Regions from separate parts of the Anaerostipes sp. AF04-45 genome, predicted to be linked through region 2. Evidence: a T-box and tRNA genes for the amino acid it is inferred to sense, from the RefSeq annotation. Region 2 holds a T-box; the other holds one or more tRNA genes.
The links. A T-box is a leader RNA that pairs with one kind of tRNA and senses whether it is charged. The one in region 2 lies ahead of thrS (threonine--tRNA ligase), so its partner is inferred to be a tRNA-Thr.
Positions count from the first base shown of each region.

Region 1: it has a tRNA-Thr gene. The T-box ahead of thrS (threonine--tRNA ligase) is inferred to sense a tRNA for this amino acid. The anticodon was not compared.

Region 1 covers NZ_QTXQ01000007.1:123,865-133,632, reverse strand. Annotated here, with positions in the region: gene DWV34_RS11945 (YSIRK-targeted surface antigen transcriptional regulator) at 1-1,010, opposite strand, end outside; gene DWV34_RS11940 (MarR family winged helix-turn-helix transcriptional regulator) at 2,323-2,688, shown strand; gene DWV34_RS11935 (pirin family protein) at 2,666-2,986, shown strand; gene DWV34_RS11930 (hypothetical protein) at 3,113-3,688, shown strand; tRNA gene DWV34_RS11925 (tRNA-Thr) at 3,896-3,968, opposite strand; gene DWV34_RS11920 (HPr family phosphocarrier protein) at 3,983-4,240, opposite strand; gene whiA (DNA-binding protein WhiA) at 4,237-5,163, opposite strand; gene rapZ (RNase adapter RapZ) at 5,167-6,021, opposite strand; gene murB (UDP-N-acetylmuramate dehydrogenase) at 6,034-6,942, opposite strand; gene DWV34_RS11900 (ROK family glucokinase) at 6,944-7,882, opposite strand; gene hprK (HPr(Ser) kinase/phosphatase) at 7,888-8,823, opposite strand; gene uvrC (excinuclease ABC subunit UvrC) at 8,853-9,768, opposite strand, start outside.
Region 2 covers NZ_QTXQ01000004.1:240,003-249,770, reverse strand. Annotated here, with positions in the region: gene DWV34_RS08065 (CDP-alcohol phosphatidyltransferase family protein) at 1-360, shown strand, start outside; gene DWV34_RS08060 (ATP-dependent nuclease) at 506-2,362, shown strand; gene DWV34_RS08055 (YccF domain-containing protein) at 2,375-2,734, shown strand; gene DWV34_RS08050 (B12-binding domain-containing radical SAM protein) at 2,750-4,462, shown strand; gene DWV34_RS08045 (DUF975 family protein) at 4,480-6,291, shown strand; T-box leader at 6,337-6,541, shown strand; gene thrS (threonine--tRNA ligase) at 6,588-8,519, shown strand; partial or broken gene DWV34_RS08030 (DUF1989 domain-containing protein) at 8,596-9,135, opposite strand; tRNA gene DWV34_RS08025 (tRNA-Pro) at 9,297-9,371, opposite strand; gene DWV34_RS08020 (GNAT family N-acetyltransferase) at 9,485-9,768, shown strand, end outside.

The sequences.
Region 1 (9,768 bases), on a different contig from region 2:
ACGCCTATTTCTTCTTTAAATCTGCTACGAAGTGCACTTTCTGATAAATAGAACTGTTTTGCAAGTTCTGCAACTTTGATATTGTCATAAATTTTCAAATTAATATATTGTAAGATACATCGAATCAGGGATGTTCTGGCCTGATTCGATACCCCATGAAGTTCTTTTGTAAAATGGATGATCGCACTGTCTCGCGTTGCCAGAACCCCTATAAACTCTGTTTGTTCCTCTAGCTTTCTAATATAATAATTTCTCAGTTTGATTACTGAAAGAATATCCTTCCCGACCTGAATTGCCAGTGATGCCAGTTTTTCCAGAATAATAATCGTATAATTCTTTTCTGTTTTCAAAGAACTGCTAGTCAAAATTGGCAAAACACTTGTTCCCAATTCTACAAGGCCACTTTTTAATAATTCAATATCGCCCTGACTTACAAGATTCATGATTTTATTTTCATAATCAAATGTGTATCGCTCCACACGGAAGGTATCATACACCGTGTCTTCAGATGATTTTCTCACCAACTCCAACTGGTTTTGCGCCACTTGCTCATGCAGTCCTTTCGAATAAACATCCTCCAAATCCATATCAAACAAAAATCCCAGAAGAATCAAACAATCTCTGATATCTCCCAGAGGATATACGGGAAGCGATACATAATATTCCCAACACTCGTTTTCTTTTAAAATTTTTTTGCTTTCTTTCATTAGATTATTATAAACATGAGAAAAATCTGCCCTTGTAATATTGTTAACCCTAAAAGCTCCAATCACTATTTTTACATCCTTATACCACAGACATAAAAAAATTTCATTTAACATTCCGCTATAAAATTGTACAACTTCTTCTGAGATATTCCTTTCTTTAAATTCATAAGAAATAGGATGCTTATAAACTGATTTATAGCTTTTTAAAACTTTATTTGTTTCTTTTTCTAATATCCATACCGGCATTTTCAACATGACATGTAAGGATTTGACTTTTTTCAAATCCTGCTCATTTAAATTCATATAAAAAGTCCCCTTTCTTATGTAAGCACTCACTTTCTGACTTCCATTCTTTGCCCTTCTCATAGTGCTTGGTAGTGTCAAAAACTACCTGTTTTTTGTTACAAAATATATTAAAAAACCTTAATTTTATGGAAAGTTGTAAATAAAAAGAGCATTGACCCCTTTTCCTGCTATTTAATTAAGACGGATAAAAGAGGTCTTTATTTGTGGAATAAAATATCTCTGCACAACAAATGGAATGAAAATACACATTTTTTCCCTTTCTATATCTAAAAACAATCTTAACTATTTTCTACTATACAATAACCACCAAAAAAAGTTAATTGTATAAATTGCGCAAAACGTGTAAATTACGCTTGATTTTAGTGATTTACATTAAGAGAAGCGATAGAAAGAACAAGTGAGTATAAAGGAACTCTCAACTTGGTAAATCAGTATAAAGAGATGGCAGATTTATTAAAAGTAAGTATGGCAACAAAAAAAATTATGGGAAAAATATATAAAGGGAAATCCTTATGAAAAAGATATCGTTTTTTAGACGCAGTAGTCATTTATGAAAAGATTGGTGAAATATTAGAAAAGAAAGATTCTTTATTTTGATCTATAAAAAATATCAAAGTATCCGTGAATTTGCCGCCGATTTACCGGCAACACATTCGGTTTTTGACCTTGTGACAGTCAAAAACCGAACGTACGGTATGAAGGTAATCTCAACGGTAAAGAAAACGCGGTTGTCCTTTTGAGTTATCCTGAAAAGGCATTTGCAAATCCCAGGGCATTACGTGCCTTTATCAGCACAAATACAGAATCATTGACACTGGAAATTCTTTCGTGTTATGTATGCGGATGGGCAATCGAGGTATGTTTCAGGTGATGTGAAAACAGACTGGCACTGGCTGCATACCAGATAAGTTCCTCAAAGGGAATCCAGAGATACTGGCTGCTGATGTCACTAGCACATTATATTTGTCTCGTAGGAACGGAGAAATACAGTTCTTTTGAAACTGGATACCGCCTGATTTGTGACATGATCCAGCAAGAGAAGTATCTGTTTCAATGCGCAAAGGCAAGTAGCGATTTTGATTTATTTACGAAAGTAGCAATGTAGTTTTGTGCATTTTTTAATTTGTTCATTTATAGTAACAATGTATATTTACAAAAAAAATCTGGTGCAAAATTATATCTACATAGATAATATCTAGTTAGATACAATGCAATTAAAGGAGGTGAATTACTTTTGGGCAGAACAGAAATGAAAATTTTGATCGGACTTCACAGAAATGTAAATGCTTTAGATAAATAAACATCCAAAATAGCAGCAGAATACAATTTAACCTTTAGTCAATTTATGGTTTTAGAAGCTCTTTACAGTAAAGGCGATATGAGCGTCGGAGAGGTAAGGGAAAGAATACTCAGTAGCGTGGGAACCATACCTCTAATAGTGAACAACTTGGTAAAAATGAACTATATCGAAAGATTATCTGACGAGAAAGACAGGCGTGTATGTATACTGCATCTGACGAAAGAAGGCTATGATGTTATTAGCAAAATTGCACCTAAAAATGAAGCGATGATAACAGAAAGCATGGAAGTATTGGATCAAGAAGAAAAAGAAAAACTGGTATATCTTTTGAAGAAAATAGGAGGAAAATTTAATGGAAAGAACAGTGAAGACTAAAGTAAAAGGTTTTAGAACAACAGATGGAGCAGTTGTAAACTTAGTAAGAGTCTTAGAAAATCAGACAATAAAGGAGTTTTATCCTATTTTAATGCTTGACTCTTTTGACAGCGTTAATCCTGATGATTATACAGCAGGATTTCCAATGCATCCGCATAGAGGAATCGAAACAATCAGTTATGTGTCAAGAGGCAAAATGGTTCATAAGATAGTTTGGGTAATGAAGACGGAATTTCAGACGGAGAGGGTTTGTCAAGCAAACTATGTAAATTTTAATTTTATAGGGAGTGTAAGATAAAGTGTGTAAATTAGTAACCAACTAATTACACACTTTATCTTACACTCCCGTGTTAATTCTTATATTAAAGATGCTTTTTTTGATGTTGAAGTGAGTTCAATTCTTCCAATTCATATTGAAAATTGGATGGCAGAACTTTCTAAACAGTCTCCTAAAAACAAACCCAATGAAAAACTAAAGCCAAGCACTATTAATAAAGCAAAGAGTGTTTTTAGTTCAATGATGCAATATACTATACGTCCATTACATATAATAACCCAGAACCCATGTCACGATGTAGAACAGTACACCCTTCCACCTAAGCAGCAATTAGTTTGGACTCAAGATCAGATTAACTATTTCTTGTCTTTACAAAGTGTTAAGGCATCTTTCTATTATGATATGTTATGCTTAAGCTTTTCTACAGCGATGGCTCCTGAGGAAGTTTGCGGATTTCAAGAATCAGATCTTAAAAGCTCTTTTCTTTCTTTGCACCAGGCATTAGACAAATACGACTGCATATCAGATATGAAACGCCCTGGAAGGCACAGAAAGCTTATTATACCCGATGAGTTGGCAGTGTTATTACAAAAGCGCCTTGCTCTAAAAAACACCTGGCGTTTACAACCAGATTTTTTAGAAAATGATTTATTGTTTACATACAAAGATGGAAGAAGAATTAATCTCAATGTATATCAAGAAATTTTAAGAAACTACTTTTAAATTATAATATGGAGGTAGACTCCTACATAAAGAAGCATGGATCACATCCATTTGGCATACTTCCAGAAATGACTTTATATGGTGGACGACATTCGTTTGCTTCTAAAATACTTCCGAAAACTGAAACATTGAAAAAACTGTTTTTGATGTTTCTAAAAAGATATAAAAAAACAGCGCAAGCACTGATATCTACAGCGTTTGCGCCAAAGCTGAAAACCGGATTTGAACCGGCGACCCCTTCATTACGAGTGAAGTGCTCTACCAACTGAGCTATTTCAGCATATGAGGAGCCTTTTATGCTCCTTTTGTCAAATATTTTTCAATTGTTGTGATGGCAGTTTCTTCGTCTGCTCCGTCAGCAACAACAGTGATATTGTCTAAATCATCCAACCCAAGACTCATCATACCCATGATACTTTTTCCGTTGATCCTTTTGTTGCCTGCCTCGATCAGGATCTTGCTCTCAAACTGGCTGGCCATCTGGACCAAAAAGGCAACCGGACGTTCTTCCTTGTTCTCGGTCACATGAATATTGATACTCTTAGAAATCATAATGATCCTCCCATTCTCATATCTTCAGCAATCTTACTCAGCTTCTTAAGACGATGATTGACCCCTGATTTGCCTACGGGGGGATTCAGCATCTCTCCTAGCTCTTTCAGAGTAGCCTCCGGATGTTCCAATCGCAGATAGGCGATGTCTTGCAGTCCCTGGTTCAGTTCACTAAGCCCTCTATGCTCTTGTAAAAATCGAATATCCTCGGCTTGCTTCACGGCTGCTGACACTGTCTTGTTAATGTTGGCAGTCTCACAGTTTACACGGCGGTTCACCGTGTTCCTCATATCTTTCAAGATACGGACATTTTCGAGGTTCATCAAAGCTATGTGTGCTTCCATAATGTTCAGTACATCAACGATCTTGGCACCTTCTTTGATATACACTACATAGTACTTCTTACGAATAACTATTTTAGCATCTAATTCAAAAAAATCAAGCACATCTTGCAATTGTACCGCAAATTGTTCATGAAGAGTTACAATTTCAAAGTGATAATTCTTCTCTGGATCACTCATGGAACCGGCTGCCAGAAATGCTCCCCGGATATAGGCCCTTTTACAGCACGTGTTCTGCAGGACTAATCCAAAGTTTTTCGGCTCGAAATATTTCACTGCTTTCAATAATAAAACACAATCCTCATGTTTGTCAACAAAAACCGAATAATTTCGACTTCTTTTTAGATATTCGTTGCGTTTTACCTGAAGTTCTCCATGTATATGGAATGTGTCTTTCAGCAGCGTAAAAAACCGTTTCGCCACCGATACATTCTCCGTATGAACCTTGACCAGATAGCTTCCCTTCTCTTCGCGGACTTCCCCGCAAAAGTTGAGAATACCGGCAAGTTCTGCAATTTTACAGTGTCTTGCTCCGCTCGTAAGCCTTGCAAGTTCTTCTTTGACTTCACTTGAAAATGACATTTCCTACCTCGTTATATCTCTATGCTCAACCTTCACCGGATATGGCAGCTGTTTTAATTTTTCTGCCAGTGCATTCGTGATGGTGACAGAACGGTGCTTCCCTCCAGTGCAGCCGATCCCTATGACCAGATTATACTTTCCTTCTTTGATGTAGTTGGGAATCAGAAATTTGAGCATATCTTCTAATTTCTCTAAAAATACTCTGGACTCTTCATGTTTCATGACAAACTCCTGAATAGGCCTGTCATTGCCGGTCAGAGGGCGCAGAGAAAGGTCATAATAAGGATTGGGAAGGAATCTTACATCAAACACCAGGTCTACGTCTGCCGGTATACCGAATTTGAACCCAAAAGACACCACTGCCACATTGAAGTTAGCATATTCTTCTTCCCTGACAAATATCCTGTCAATTTCAGCCTTCAGCTCCCTTGTGAGAAGCTGGCTGGTATCTATGACATAATCCGCATGTTTTTTCAAAACATCGACTGCTTCCCGCTCCTTTTCAATACCATCCTCTATCCGGCCGTTCCTGGCCAGAGGATGATTCCTTCTGGTCTCCTTGTAACGCTTGATCAAAATCCGGTTGCTGGCATTGAGAAACAAAATTTCAAACTTGACACCCATTTCATTGACTTTTTTTAATTCTTCTAAAAACTCATCAATCGATGCGCCGCTCCGGATATCAATGCCTAAAGCCACATTTGAAATATTTGCAGTCTTGTCAAGGGTAAGCTCCGCAAATCTGCACAGCAGTCTGGTGGGGAGATTATCCACACAAAAATACCCGACATCTTCCAGCATTTTAAGAGCACTGCTCTTTCCTGCCCCAGACATCCCGGTTACGATTACAAACCTCATACGTAAATTCCTCTAAAACTTTCCGACCCGCTTCACTTCCGGTTCCAGGTCCACTCCAAACTTTTCCTTCACTGTTTTCTGAACGTCTTCGATCAGCTGAAGAACATCTTTCGCCGTTGCGTTCTCCTGATTTACTACAAATCCGCAGTGTTTATCCGACACACGTGCCCCTCCGACCTGATATCCTCTGAGTCCTGCGTCATCAATCAGTTTTCCGGCAAAGTAGCCCTCCGGGCGCTTAAACGTACTGCCTGCGCTCGGCAGTTCCAGAGGCTGTTTCGTCTTCCTGGCTAATGTATACTCATCCATTTGTTTTTTTATCTCAGAGGGTTCTCCCTCTTTCAAAGAAATTGTACCGCCGAGCACCGTATATCCGCATTTAATGACATTGCTGGTTCGGTATCCAAGCTCCAGTTCCTCTGCGGAAAGGGTAAGAATCTCTCCTTCTTTCGTGAGGACTGTGGCCTCTTTTAATACCTGGATCATCTCTCCGCCGTAGGCTCCCGCATTCATAGTGATTGCGCCTCCGAATGTTCCAGGTATGCCTCCTGCAAACTCAAAGCCTGTCAGGCTCCGGTTCTGTGCTTCCCGGGCAATAGAGCTTAGCAATGCTCCCGCCTGAGCCGTAATCTCAGTTCCGTTGACTGTGATTTCATTCATGTTCTTATAAATCTGGAGGACAATGCCGTCGATTCCCCGGTCCCCTACCAGCAGATTGCTTCCGTTTCCCAGAATAAACATGGGAATTTCGTGTTTCCTGGCAGTCTTCACGGTCCACTGCACTTCCTCAATGGTTTCAGGAATAATGTACAATTCTGCCTCTCCGCCTATCCGGAAGGTCGTATGTTTTTTCATCGGTTCTTTTGTAAGTACCCGTTCGGGTGCGATCTTCTGTCTCAATTCTTCAAGAATCGTGTTCATGCTATTCTCCTTTAATCAGCCTTGCAGCCCCGTAAATTCCTGCGTCATTTCCGAGACTTGCAAGAATAAATTTCCCTTCTTTTACAGCGCCGAAGGTGTATGTCCCATAATGCTTTTTAATGGCGTCAAGAAGGATATCTCCTGCTTTCGACACACCTCCCCCGATGACAAATACTTCGGGGTCTACTGTCAGTGTGATATTCCCGAAGGCCATTGCCAGCTTCTCTCCCAGCCGGTCGACCTGTTCTATGGCAAAGGCGTCTCCTTCTTTTGCCAGATCAAAAATATCTTTTGCCGAAAAGCCGTCCATTCGGCGCAGCGGCGTTTCTATGTCAGATTCCTCCAGCGCTTTTTTTGTCTCATATACAATTCCTGTCGCTGAAGCGTACAGTTCCAGACAGCCGGTCTTTCCGCAGTTACACTTGCGTGTCTCCGCCGGGTTTACCGTCATGTGTCCGATCTCACCGCCATATCCATGGCTTCCGTTGATGATCTGTCCGTCGACGATCATGCCGCCGCCCACACCTGTTCCCAGAGTAACCATGACAGCACTGCGGTAATCTTTCGCAGCACCAGCCCAAAGTTCTCCCAGCGCAGCCACATTTGCATCGTTGGTCACTTTGACAGGACAGTCCAGCAGTTTGCCCAGTTCCTGAGCCACGTTGACCTGCCCCCAGCCCAGATTGACACATTCATTGACCTTTTCAAAAGAAAGTACCGCCCCGGGAACCCCGACTCCTGCTCCAATCAGCTGTCCGGTTTCTATCCCATGGAATGCGATATTTTCTTTCAGCGCCACTCCGATATCCTCTATAATATATGCCCCGCCGTCCTCTTTTCTGATGGGAATCTCCCACTTTTCTTTCAGACTTCCGTCCTCCTGAAACAATCCCAGTTTTACGGTGGTGCCTCCTACATCGACTCCATAAATGTAATTCATTCTGCTTATTCCTCCAATTTCCCGGTCACTCGTTTGTATAATTCTTCCGCGGCATTATATCCCATCTTCTTCTGACGGTGATTAATGGCAGCGGCCTCAACGATAATCGCGAGATTTCTTCCCGGACGGATCGGCAGCGCGTGTGCCACAACCTTATTCCCCAGGTATTCTATATAATTTTCATCCAGTCCGAGCCTGTCATAATCTGTTTCTTTGTTCCAGTCTTCCAGCTGAATGACAAGATCAATGCTCTGGGTCATTTTGACGCTCTCCACACCGAACAGGTTCTTTACATCAATGATGCCGATGCCCCTGAGTTCAATGAAAAACCGAGTCACTGCCGGTGAGGAACCGATCAGAGTATCTTTGCTCACACGCTTAATCTCCACCACATCATCCGAAACAAGCCGATGGCCTCTCTTCAGAAGTTCCAAAGCAGCCTCGCTTTTGCCGATGCCGCTTTCCCCTGTGATCAGAATTCCTTCGCCGAATACATCCACTAACACTCCATGAATTGAAATCCGGGGCGCCAGTTCCACACTCAGCCAGCGGATGACTTCTGCGGTAAACTCTGAAGTTGAATCTTTACTGATAAAAACTGGAACTCCGTATTTCCTTCCAAAGTCAACGATCTTATCACACGGCTGTTTTCCGCGGCAGAATACCAGACATGGAATCTGGGCACTGAAAAGACGGTCCAGAATCTGATTACAGTTTTCATCCTTTTCCAAAATATTATTGATATATATATATTCTACATTTCCAATAATCTGCACCCTGGACGATGAAAAATGGTCAAAAAAGCCTGCCAGCTGAAGCGCCGGCCGGTTTACTTCTGCCTGGGTGATATAAATGTCATTGGTGTTAATTTCCGGGATCACCGGGATCAGTTCCAGCTTCTTTGCCAGTTCTGCCACCGATACTTTGTATTCCTCGCTCATAATGAATCCTCCTTGTCCGATTGTTATTCTTAGTTTATCACATTTTCTTCCTTAGACAAATGGAAAAACGAATAGATCTCTTTTGCTGCTTTCCTTGTCATTCCCGGAACCTGCATGATCTCATCTTCCGTGGCCTCTTTGATGTTCTGTATCTGCTTAAAATGTTTCATCAGCGCTTTTCTGCGCTTCGGCCCTACTCCTTTGATCTCATCCAGTACAGAGCTGACCTGGCCTTTTGCCCTCAGCGAGCGATGGTACTCAATAGCAAACCGGTGGGCCTCATCCTGAATCCTTGTGACCAGCTGGAATGCTTCGCTCCTTTTCGGAAAATAGATTTCGTCATTATTATAGTACAATCCCCTGGTTCTATGATTGTCATCTTTTACCATACCGCACACCGGAATATCCATTTTCAGGTCTTTTAAAACTCTCTGAGCAACATTTACCTGGCCTTTTCCTCCATCCATCAGGAGCAGATCCGGAAACTTGGTAAAACTTCCAAATTCCAGATCCTCATTCTTAGCCTTTAATTCTTCGATCTCTTTTTGTCCGTGCAGGAGTCTCCTCGTGAGGACTTCCTCCATACTTCTGTAATCATCCGGGCCGTCCACTGTCTTTAGGCGGAATTTCCGGTAATCCCGCTTTCTGGCCTTTCCGTCTTCGAAGACGACCATAGAAGCAACGGTCTGAAACCCACTGATATTGGATATATCGAAGGCCTCCATCCTGTGAAGCCCCTTGATCCCAAGGAGCTGCTCTATCTCTTTCACTGCTCCGATGGTCCTTTTTTCTTCTCTCTTGAGTTTTTCTTTATCCTGCCTTAAAACATTGGACGCATTCTCTTTTGCCAATTCTACGAGGCGGTGCTTTTCTCCCCGAAGCGGAATCCGAATATGCACCCTTCCGCCCCTCTTCTTGGAAAGCCACTCTTCCACAATCTCCATA
Region 2 (9,768 bases):
CAGCTGGGAAAAGCCCTGGATCCTGTTGCGGATAAACTCACGCTCGGTGCCGTGATCTTCTGCTTGATTCGAACAATTCCGGGAATCCAATACCTGTTTGCAGTATTTGCGGTAAAAGAACTGTATATGCTGGCAGGAAATCTTATCTCCATGCGATTTCATGGCAAAAAGCTTGACGGTGCCGCCTTTATCGGAAAAGCATCTACTATGATCACTTACTGGTGCCTGGCCTTTTTCCTTTTGTTCCCTCATATGCCCAGGCTCCTGCAGCTAATTCTGATGATGCTGTGCGGAGGCATGATGATCGCCGCAGGGCTTTATTATCTGCCAACATTTTACCATTTTATCAAGGGAGACTAGGAAGGATTTACCGTAAAATAAAAATGTTTCGCATTGCACTCATCACCGATATGAAAGAACTTTCAGACAGCATTGAAGAAGAAGTACTGCCAAATCCGGAAATGTGATAAAATAGTATATATCTATATGATCGGAGAAGCTTTCAATGCAGATAACCAGCCTTTATATTCATAACTTTAAATCCATCAAGACTATGCATTTGACTGATGTTGAAAATGCTCTGATTCTCGTGGGTAAAAATAATGCCGGCAAAAGTTCTGTTTTAGATGCAGTCAGAGCAGTGGGAGGACAGTATCAAATCACCGAAGACGATTTTCATCCATCCGGACAAAATATCGAGATAGGGATCACACTCTCCATTACCCGGGAAGATTTGAAAGTCCTCCATTCCGAGGGCATTGTGAGCCAATATAAGCGCTACGATGTCTGGGAAAAAAGATTTAAAGAACGGCTTCCTTCGTTTCAGGACGGGTGCCTTACGTTCTCTTTTATCGCCAACAGAAACGGCAGGATCTTATATCAGGACGGATTTCAGAAAAATAATCCCTATATTCCAAAGGTGTTTCCCAAAATTTATTATATTGACACGGAACGGGATATTTCCCAGATCCAGGAGGATCTGTTTATCAGCCAGGAAGACCGGCTGCTGACTCAGATGCGCTCCGACTGCTGCCTCTTTGACAGGAAAAAAAAGTGCACCCACTGTTTTCAGTGCATCGGCCTGATCAATCAAAAAATGCCGGAAGAATTGAATGCCTTTGAGGCTTCCAAATTATTCGAATATAAACTGTACCACCTGAACCTGGATCGTTTTGTGGAAAAGGTCAACACAAGCTTTCGCAAAAACGGCGGAGTGGGTGACGTATTTTATTATATGAATTATGATATGAATTCTCTGCTGAAGGTTCATTCTATGATTTACAGTCCCGAACATCAGGCCTCCAGAACCGTAGAGCAGCAGGGAAAAGGCATCCGCAGCATCTATATTTTGTCCCTTCTGGAGGCCTATGTGGAAGAGTCCGCGAGTATTCCATGTATCATCATGATGGAGGTTCCTGAAATCTATCTGCATCCGGAACTCCAGAAAACGGCAGGAGATCTGCTGTATAAACTTTCGGAAAAAAATCAGGTCATGTTTACCACCCATGCACCGCACCTGATCTTTAACTTTAACAGCCGGCAGATTCGTCAGATCCAGCTGGACAAAAATGCGTATTCCATTGTGCGGGATAAGACAGATATCGGCGGAATCTTAAATGACCTTGGCTATACAGCGGCAGACTTGATGGATGTGAATTTTGTTTTTATCGTGGAGGGGAAACAGGACAAAAGCCGTCTTCCTCTTTTGCTTGAACGGTATTATTCGGAAGTCTGTGATGAAGATGGCCGTTTAAAGCGGATCGCCATCATTACCACCAACAGCTGTACGAATATTAAGACTTATGCCAACTTAAAGTATATGAATCAGATATATCTGAAGAACCAGTTCCTGATGATACGGGACAGCGACGGAAAGGACCCGGATATCCTCGGAAAACAGCTCTGCAGATACTATGATGAGCGGAGTTTCTCCGATGCGGACCCTCTGCCGAAGGTCACCAGAAAAAACGTCCTGATCCTAAAGTATTATTCCTTTGAAAACTATTTCCTGAACCCAAAGGTTATGGTAAAATTAAACCTTCTAAAGACAGAGGAAGAGTTCTATGAGATTTTGTTTGACAAATGGCAGGAATATCTTCATCGCCTGCAGAGCGGCAGGCATTTGACAGAAATACTCGGAAGAACTTTGACATCGTCTGAGGATATCAGACAACATATGGAACAGATCAAAATTTATCTGAGGGGCCATAATCTTTTTGATATTTTTTACGGCCCCTATAAGAAAAATGAACGGGAGCTTCTGAAAAAATATATAGAATTGGCTCCGAGAGAAGACTTTCAGGATATCCTCGGTGCAATCGATGATTTTATCTACTTCAAGAGCAAAAGAACACAGGAATAGGAGGAAAAAACTATGGGCTGTTTTGGAAATATATTATGGTTTATCTGCGGAGGCTTTGTAAGCGGACTGGGCTGGTGCGCTGCCGGCTGCCTCTGGTGCATTACGATTGTAGGAATACCGGTAGGACTTCAGTGTTTTAAATTCGCTTCCCTAAGCTTCTGGCCCTTCGGAAAAGAAGTACGTTACGGCGGCGGCGCCGGTTCCATGCTTCTGAATATTATCTGGCTGATCGTCACGGGACTTCCCATGGCCGCAGGCTCTGCCCTTATGGGAGCCTTATTGTGTGTAACCATTGTAGGCATTCCTTTCGGGCTTCAGCATTTTAAGATCGCAAAACTGGCTCTGATGCCGTTTGGCTCTGAGATTTTTTAAAACACAGGAGAAATCATGAACGTTATACTTACTTCAATTAATGCAAAATACATCCACTCCAATCTGGCAGTGTACTGCCTGAGAGCTTTTGCAAAACCCTATCAGGACGAAATCACTGTCGCAGAATATACGATCAACCAGCAGACAGACGATATTTTGATGGATCTGTACAAACAAAAACCGGATCTTCTTTGTTTCTCCTGTTATATTTGGAATATCGAATATGTGGAACGAATCCTCCGCGAGATAAAAAAACTGTTCCCTTCCCTGCCCATCTGGCTGGGAGGGCCGGAAGTCTCTTATGATGCAAAACAAGTTCTCCTGAAATTTCCCGAGGTTACAGGAATCATGAGGGGAGAAGGAGAAGAAACATTTTTGGAGCTGCTTGACCATTATCACGGCAAGACAGAAGATCTCTCTCAGATTCAAGGCATTACTTACCGACATCGGGATCAGATTACAGAAAATCCATGGCGGCCTGTCATGGATTTAAGCATGGTCCCCTTTGTCTACCACCATCTGGAAGATTTTCAGAATAAGATCATTTACTATGAATCCAGCCGGGGCTGTCCTTTTTCCTGCAGCTACTGCCTTTCATCCATTGACAAGTGCCTGCGTTTTAGGGATCTGTCTCTCGTAACAGAAGAACTGCAGTTTTTTCTTAACCACAGGGTTCCCCAGGTAAAATTCGTAGACAGGACGTTCAACTGTAACCACAGACATGCCGCGGCCATATGGAATTATATAAAGGATCACGACAACGGCATCACCAATTTCCACTTTGAGGTGGCCGCCGATCTTTTATCAGCGGAAGAATTAGATCTGATATCCGGCATGCGTCCCGGCCTGATCCAGCTGGAAATTGGAGTTCAGTCCACCAATCCGAAAACGATATCCGAGATCTGCAGGAAAATGGATTTTGCCAAAGTATCCGCCATTGCAGAGAGGATCAACCATGGACAAAATATCCATCAGCACCTGGACCTGATCGCGGGTCTTCCGTTTGAAGATCTCAAAAGTTTCAGGGATTCTTTTAACGACGTATACAGAGTAAGGCCGGAACAGCTGCAGCTTGGATTTTTAAAAGTGCTGAAAGGATCTTTTATGGAGCAGCAGAAGGATTCCTATGGACTTGTATATAAGAGCACTCCTCCCTATGAGGTTCTCTATACAAAATGGCTCTCTTACGAAGACGTTCTTACGCTGAAGTCTGTTGAGAGTATGGTGGAAACTTACTATAACAGCGGTCAGTTCACTTATACGATGAGACAGCTGGAACACGAATTTTCCACACCTTTTGATATGTACCAAAGTCTCGGGGAATTCTATTTACAAAACGGCTATCACAAGAGAAAGCATTCCCGTATTTCCAGATATGAAATTTTGGATGAATTTATTTCAGGACTGCCCGGCATCAAAGAAAAAAAATCTTTTTATGAGGAATACTTAACCTTTGATCTGTACTTGCGGGAAAATGTGAAAAACCGGCCCGGATTTGCCGGGGATTATTCTGTGGGGAAAGAGGAGCTGTATGATCTCTATGATGAAGTACTGTCCAAAAATCCATCTTTATCCGCGTATGCGAAAAAGAATATGCGCAAGATGGCCCACATTGAGAAATTCCGGTATGATGTTTATGGCAGCGGATGCAGGAAAGACACACTCCTTCTCTTTGATTATCAAAAAAGAAATCCTCTCAATCAACAGGCCTGTGTAATACAGCTTTGAATACAAAGGAGAAAACCATGCTTTCAAGAAAAGAAATGAAGCAGCTGGGCAGACAGTCATTAAAAAAGCATTATATCATGTTTCTTGCCGTCTGCCTGATTGCCGCATTTTTGGGCACCGAGTTCACCGGCTCTCTTAAGTTTGTCAAAACCTATTCTCCCACTTCAGAACAAGTTTCCCCATCCGGTACCGTAACAGTGCAAAAAGGGATCATCGATGTTACAGAAGACTTGTTTACAGGCGGTACAAAAAAGGCAAGAAAGAAATCAGAAAAAATAAAAAAAGAAGAAGTAAAGGCTGCCAAACACGGAAATCCGGCATTTGGCCGGAGCCGGGGTGTTTTTGCCGAGGCATTTAACGCTGTAACTTCCGGATCCATTGTTGTAACCTTAGTTTCCGGGTTAAATTCCTTCCTTGGCTCTACAGACGCTGCACTGGCAGTCCTTTTGATCCTCAGTATCCTCATCGTGTGTTTCTTCTGGGTATTTATCGTAAATACATATTCCGTCATATCCAGAAGAATCTTTCTGGAGGGGCGCATTTACAGTCAGATTCCAGCCCATCGTTTTCTTTATCTGCTAAGGGTCAGGAAGTGGGCACAGGCCGCAAAAACGATGCTTCTCATGGCTGTCTATCAGATTTTATGGGGATTAACGGTCATCGGCGGTCCGATCAAGAAATATTCTTATTATCTGGTACCTTATATTGTTGCGGAAAACCCGGGCATCGGTTCCAGGGAGGCTATTTCCCTTTCAAGAAATATGATGAGAGGACACAAATGGCAGTGTTTTGTATTTGAACTGTCTTTTTTCGGATGGAACATCCTCGAACTTATGACCCTTGGCATCAGTGCAGTCTTATACTCCAGCCCATATAAAACTGCAGTATTCTGCGAGTATTACACACAGCTCAGAAAAGAAGCCAAAGACCGGCAGATAAAACATGCAGACTTATTAAATGACCGTTATCTCTTTGAAACTGCAGGAGAAAGAGAAATCGAGCAGGCATATGGAGACGTGATCCCTGTTTTGAAACAAACCAGGAACTTCAAAGACAGCCGCACAGGAATCGGCAGATTTTTATCTGACTATTTCGGCGTAATTCTGGTCAATTCCAATGCGTATCAACAATATGAACAATATCAGTCAGAGCAGATCAGGCTCCAGGATCTTGCCGGCGCTGTTCAAAAAATTTCATATCCCGGAAGACTAAGCAATTTCCCTGAACATACAAAGCGCAGAAAGATTCAGACGCTGCATTATATGCGCAATTATACCATCTGGTCTCTGATCATGATTTATTTTATCCTGTCATTTATCGGATGGGTATGGGAGGTAAGCCTGCATTTAATCTCTGATGGTACCTTTGTAAACCGGGGCGTACTTCACGGTCCCTGGCTTCCAATCTATGGTGTCGGCAGTATTCTGATCCTTACGCTCTTACATAAAATGCGAAGCCGGCCTGTTGCTGAATTCTTTTCTGCAGTTGTGCTGTGCGGATGTGTGGAATATTTTACTTCTGTTTTTCTCGAAACCGTACATCATGGACAAAAATGGTGGGACTACAGCGGATATTTTCTGAATATCCAGGGAAGAGTCTGTGCGGAAGGACTGCTTGTTTTTGGACTTGGAGGCATAGCAATCGTCTATTTCCTTGCCCCAATCATTGATAATCAGATCCAAAAGCTGAAGCCTAAACTGCTGGTCATCCTTTGTATACTGCTGCTGGGGACTTTTTTGACAGATCAGATTTATTCCTCAAAGCATCCAAACGCAGGAAAAGGAATTACCGATTATTCCCACACAGAAGATCATATCCAGGCAAATTGAGGATTGATTTCAAAATTCATCGGTGTTATAATATTTTAGAAATAAGAAAAAGCGCTGAAGAGAAGAGTAGTCTGTGAAAACTTTCAGAGAGGGACACATATGGTGTGAGTGTTCTAAGCCAAAGCAGATGAAGACCACCTCTGAGCGGCTGCAAACCAGCCCGGTCGGCACCGTTACCGCCATATAAGCGGCCTTCTGTATCATTCACAGAAAGGCAACCAGGGTGGAACCGCGATAACTCGTCCCATGGAAATTTTCCATGGGACTTTTTTATTTTAGTAAGAAAGGAAAAAAAGATGAAAATTACTTTAAAAGATGGTTCTGTGAAAGAATACAGCCAGAGTATGTCTGTCATTGACATTGCCAAAGACATCAGCGAAGGACTTGCAAGAGCAGCATGTGCAGGCGAAGTGAACGGAGAAGTGGTAGATTTAAGGACAATCCTCGAAGATGACTGTGAACTGAACATTCTCACCTTCGATTCAGAGGGCGGAAGACATGCTTTCCGTCATACGGCATCCCATATTTTAGCTCAAGCAGTCAAACGCCTGTATCCGGAGACGAAGCTTGCCATCGGCCCTTCCATTGACAACGGATTTTATTATGATATGGAAAAGGATACTCCTTTTACACAGGATGACCTGGAAAAAATTGAAGCAGAGATGAAGAAGATCGTGAAAGAAGGACTTCAAATCACCTGCTTTACAAAACCGAGAGAAGAAGCCATTGCTTTTATGAAAGAGCAAAATGAACCATATAAGGTAGAACTGATTGAAGACCTCCCGGAGGATTCAGTGATCAGTTTTTATCAGCAGGGAGAGTTCATTGACCTGTGTGCCGGACCTCATCTTATGACAACAAAACCGGTAAAAGCGTTTAAACTGACAAGCCTTGCCGGTGCTTACTGGCGCGGTAACGAAAAGAACCAGATGCTCACCAGGATCTATGGAACTGCTTTTGCAAAGAAAGCAGAGCTGAAAGATTACCTGACCATGATGGAAGAGGCCAAAAAACGTGACCACAGAAAGCTTGGAAAAGAACTGGGACTCTTTATGATGAGAGATGAAGGACCAGGGTTCCCGTTCTTCCTGCCGAATGGGATGGTTCTTAAAAATACTTTACTGGATTACTGGAGAGAGATCCATAACAAAGCCGGCTATGTTGAAATTTCAAGCCCGATCATGCTGAGCAGGCATCTGTGGGAGACATCCGGCCACTGGGATCACTATCAGGAAAATATGTATACTACTGTGATCGACGAAGAAGATTTTGCGATCAAACCGATGAACTGTCCGGGCGGCGTTTTAGTATACCAGTCAGAGCCGCGCTCTTACCGTGACCTGCCCCTTCGTATGGGTGAACTCGGTTTAGTCCACCGTCATGAAAAATCCGGACAGCTCCACGGACTGATGCGTGTCCGCTGCTTTACACAGGATGATGCCCATATCTTTATGATGCCGGAGCAGATCAAAGACGAGATCAAAGGTGTTGCAGCACTGATCGATCAGGTTTACAGCCTGTTTGGATTTAAATATCACGTAGAACTGTCAACCCGTCCGGAAGACAGCATGGGAAGTGATGAAGACTGGGAGATGGCAACAGATTCTTTGAGAAGTGCACTGGATGACCTTGGCCTTGACTATGTTGTCAACGAAGGCGACGGAGCATTCTACGGGCCGAAAATCGACTTCCATCTGGAGGATTCCATCGGAAGGACATGGCAGTGCGGAACCATTCAGTTAGACTTCCAGCTTCCGCTGAGATTTGACCTTCATTACACAGGAGCAGACGGAGAGAAGCACCGTCCGATCATGATCCATCGGGTAGCATTTGGTTCTATCGAGCGGTTTATCGGAATCCTGATCGAACATTTCGCCGGGGCTTTTCCAACCTGGCTGGCACCGGTGCAGGTAAAAGTCATTCCGATTTCTGATAAGCATTTAGAGTACGGAACAAAAGTACTCGATGCGTTAAAAGCTGCCGGCATCCGAGCAGAGATTGATACAAGAGCCGAAAAAATGGGCTACAAGATCCGTGAGGCACAGCTTCATAAGATTCCATATATGCTGGTTGTGGGCGGAAAAGAAGAAGAGAACCAGGCAGTTTCCGTGAGAAGCAGATTCAAGGGAGACGAAGGACAGATGTCCTTAGACGACTTTATTTGTGCGATACGGAAAGAAATAGAGACAAAAGAAATCCGCCAGGTGGAAAAAGAAGAAGAGAAGTAAAGATGATTTATAAAGAAAGAACCGGGAGTCACTTATTCCCGGTTCTTTCTTTATCCGTATTATCAAATTTGATTCATCAGTCTTCAATAAGAATTTTAACTGGAGTACATTTTCCGTTATTGCACTCACTCTCAGATACACTACAGGCGGCAATGCCCAGACGCATATCCATTTCAGCTCTTAGAATTATCTTGTTCCCCGCCTTTGACAGGGGCTTTCTGACCGAAATAGAACCACCCGCACTAATTTTCGTATACATAAAAATATTTACCGGATGAATGATTGGTCTTTTCTCATCCAGACTGTGATTAATATGATCTAAACAATTTGAATGTCATTCTCCATTATGATAAAAGAAATCGTACATCTCGGGGCGGCAGCATGGGTGAAGCAGATCATGCTCGCCAACCTCATCATAAAGCACTTCAAACATCGGGTGATAAAGATTTGAATAAATATGATTTCCGACCGATAGACGTAAAGATTCATTACAATCTATTGTGACTCCGGTGGATAGAAATTCCTCTGAATTTTCTTTATGTTCTGCAAAAAAATCAACGACTTGTCCGCCTTCAAGATCAATAATCGTTACTTTTTGTCCTGCCGATACATTCATACTTTTTCCGCTGCAGGCATCTATTATATACTCCATTTCTAATTTCCCCTCTCTTCATCAAAAGAAAAAATATCCAACGGAAATCACAATCAGTGATTTTATATCCGTCAGATAATCCCTTGGCCAAAGCCTGCCGGCTCTCGTTAAAAAATATTAAAAAGTCGGGGTAACAGGATTCGAACCTGCGACCTCACGGCCCCCAGCCGTGCGCTCTAACCAAACTGAGCCATACCCCGCTAGAAGTATTTTATCGGATTCTATCGAAGAGTGCAAGTATTAATTGAATTTACTCAGATTTTTTTGTATGATGGAATAAAAGTATGGTGAAAGCGAAAGGGCGAGTAGAAATATGGAAATAAATTTGGTCAAAAAAAATGATATAGAGTCTTGTATGAAATTTGTCGAAATTGTCAAAACAGATTTTGCTGGCTACAAGGAGGAAGAATTCAGGAAAGCTCTAAAATACTGCATCGAAAACAAAGAAGCCCTTGCGGCAATGAATGATAAAGGAGAAATCACCTGCTTATTATTATTTTCAAGGACGGAAAAGGAATTACAGTTCCTGGCCACACATCCTGACTACAGAAAGCTAGGTGCAGCAAAAAAACTTATTAAAAAAATGATCCTGGCTTT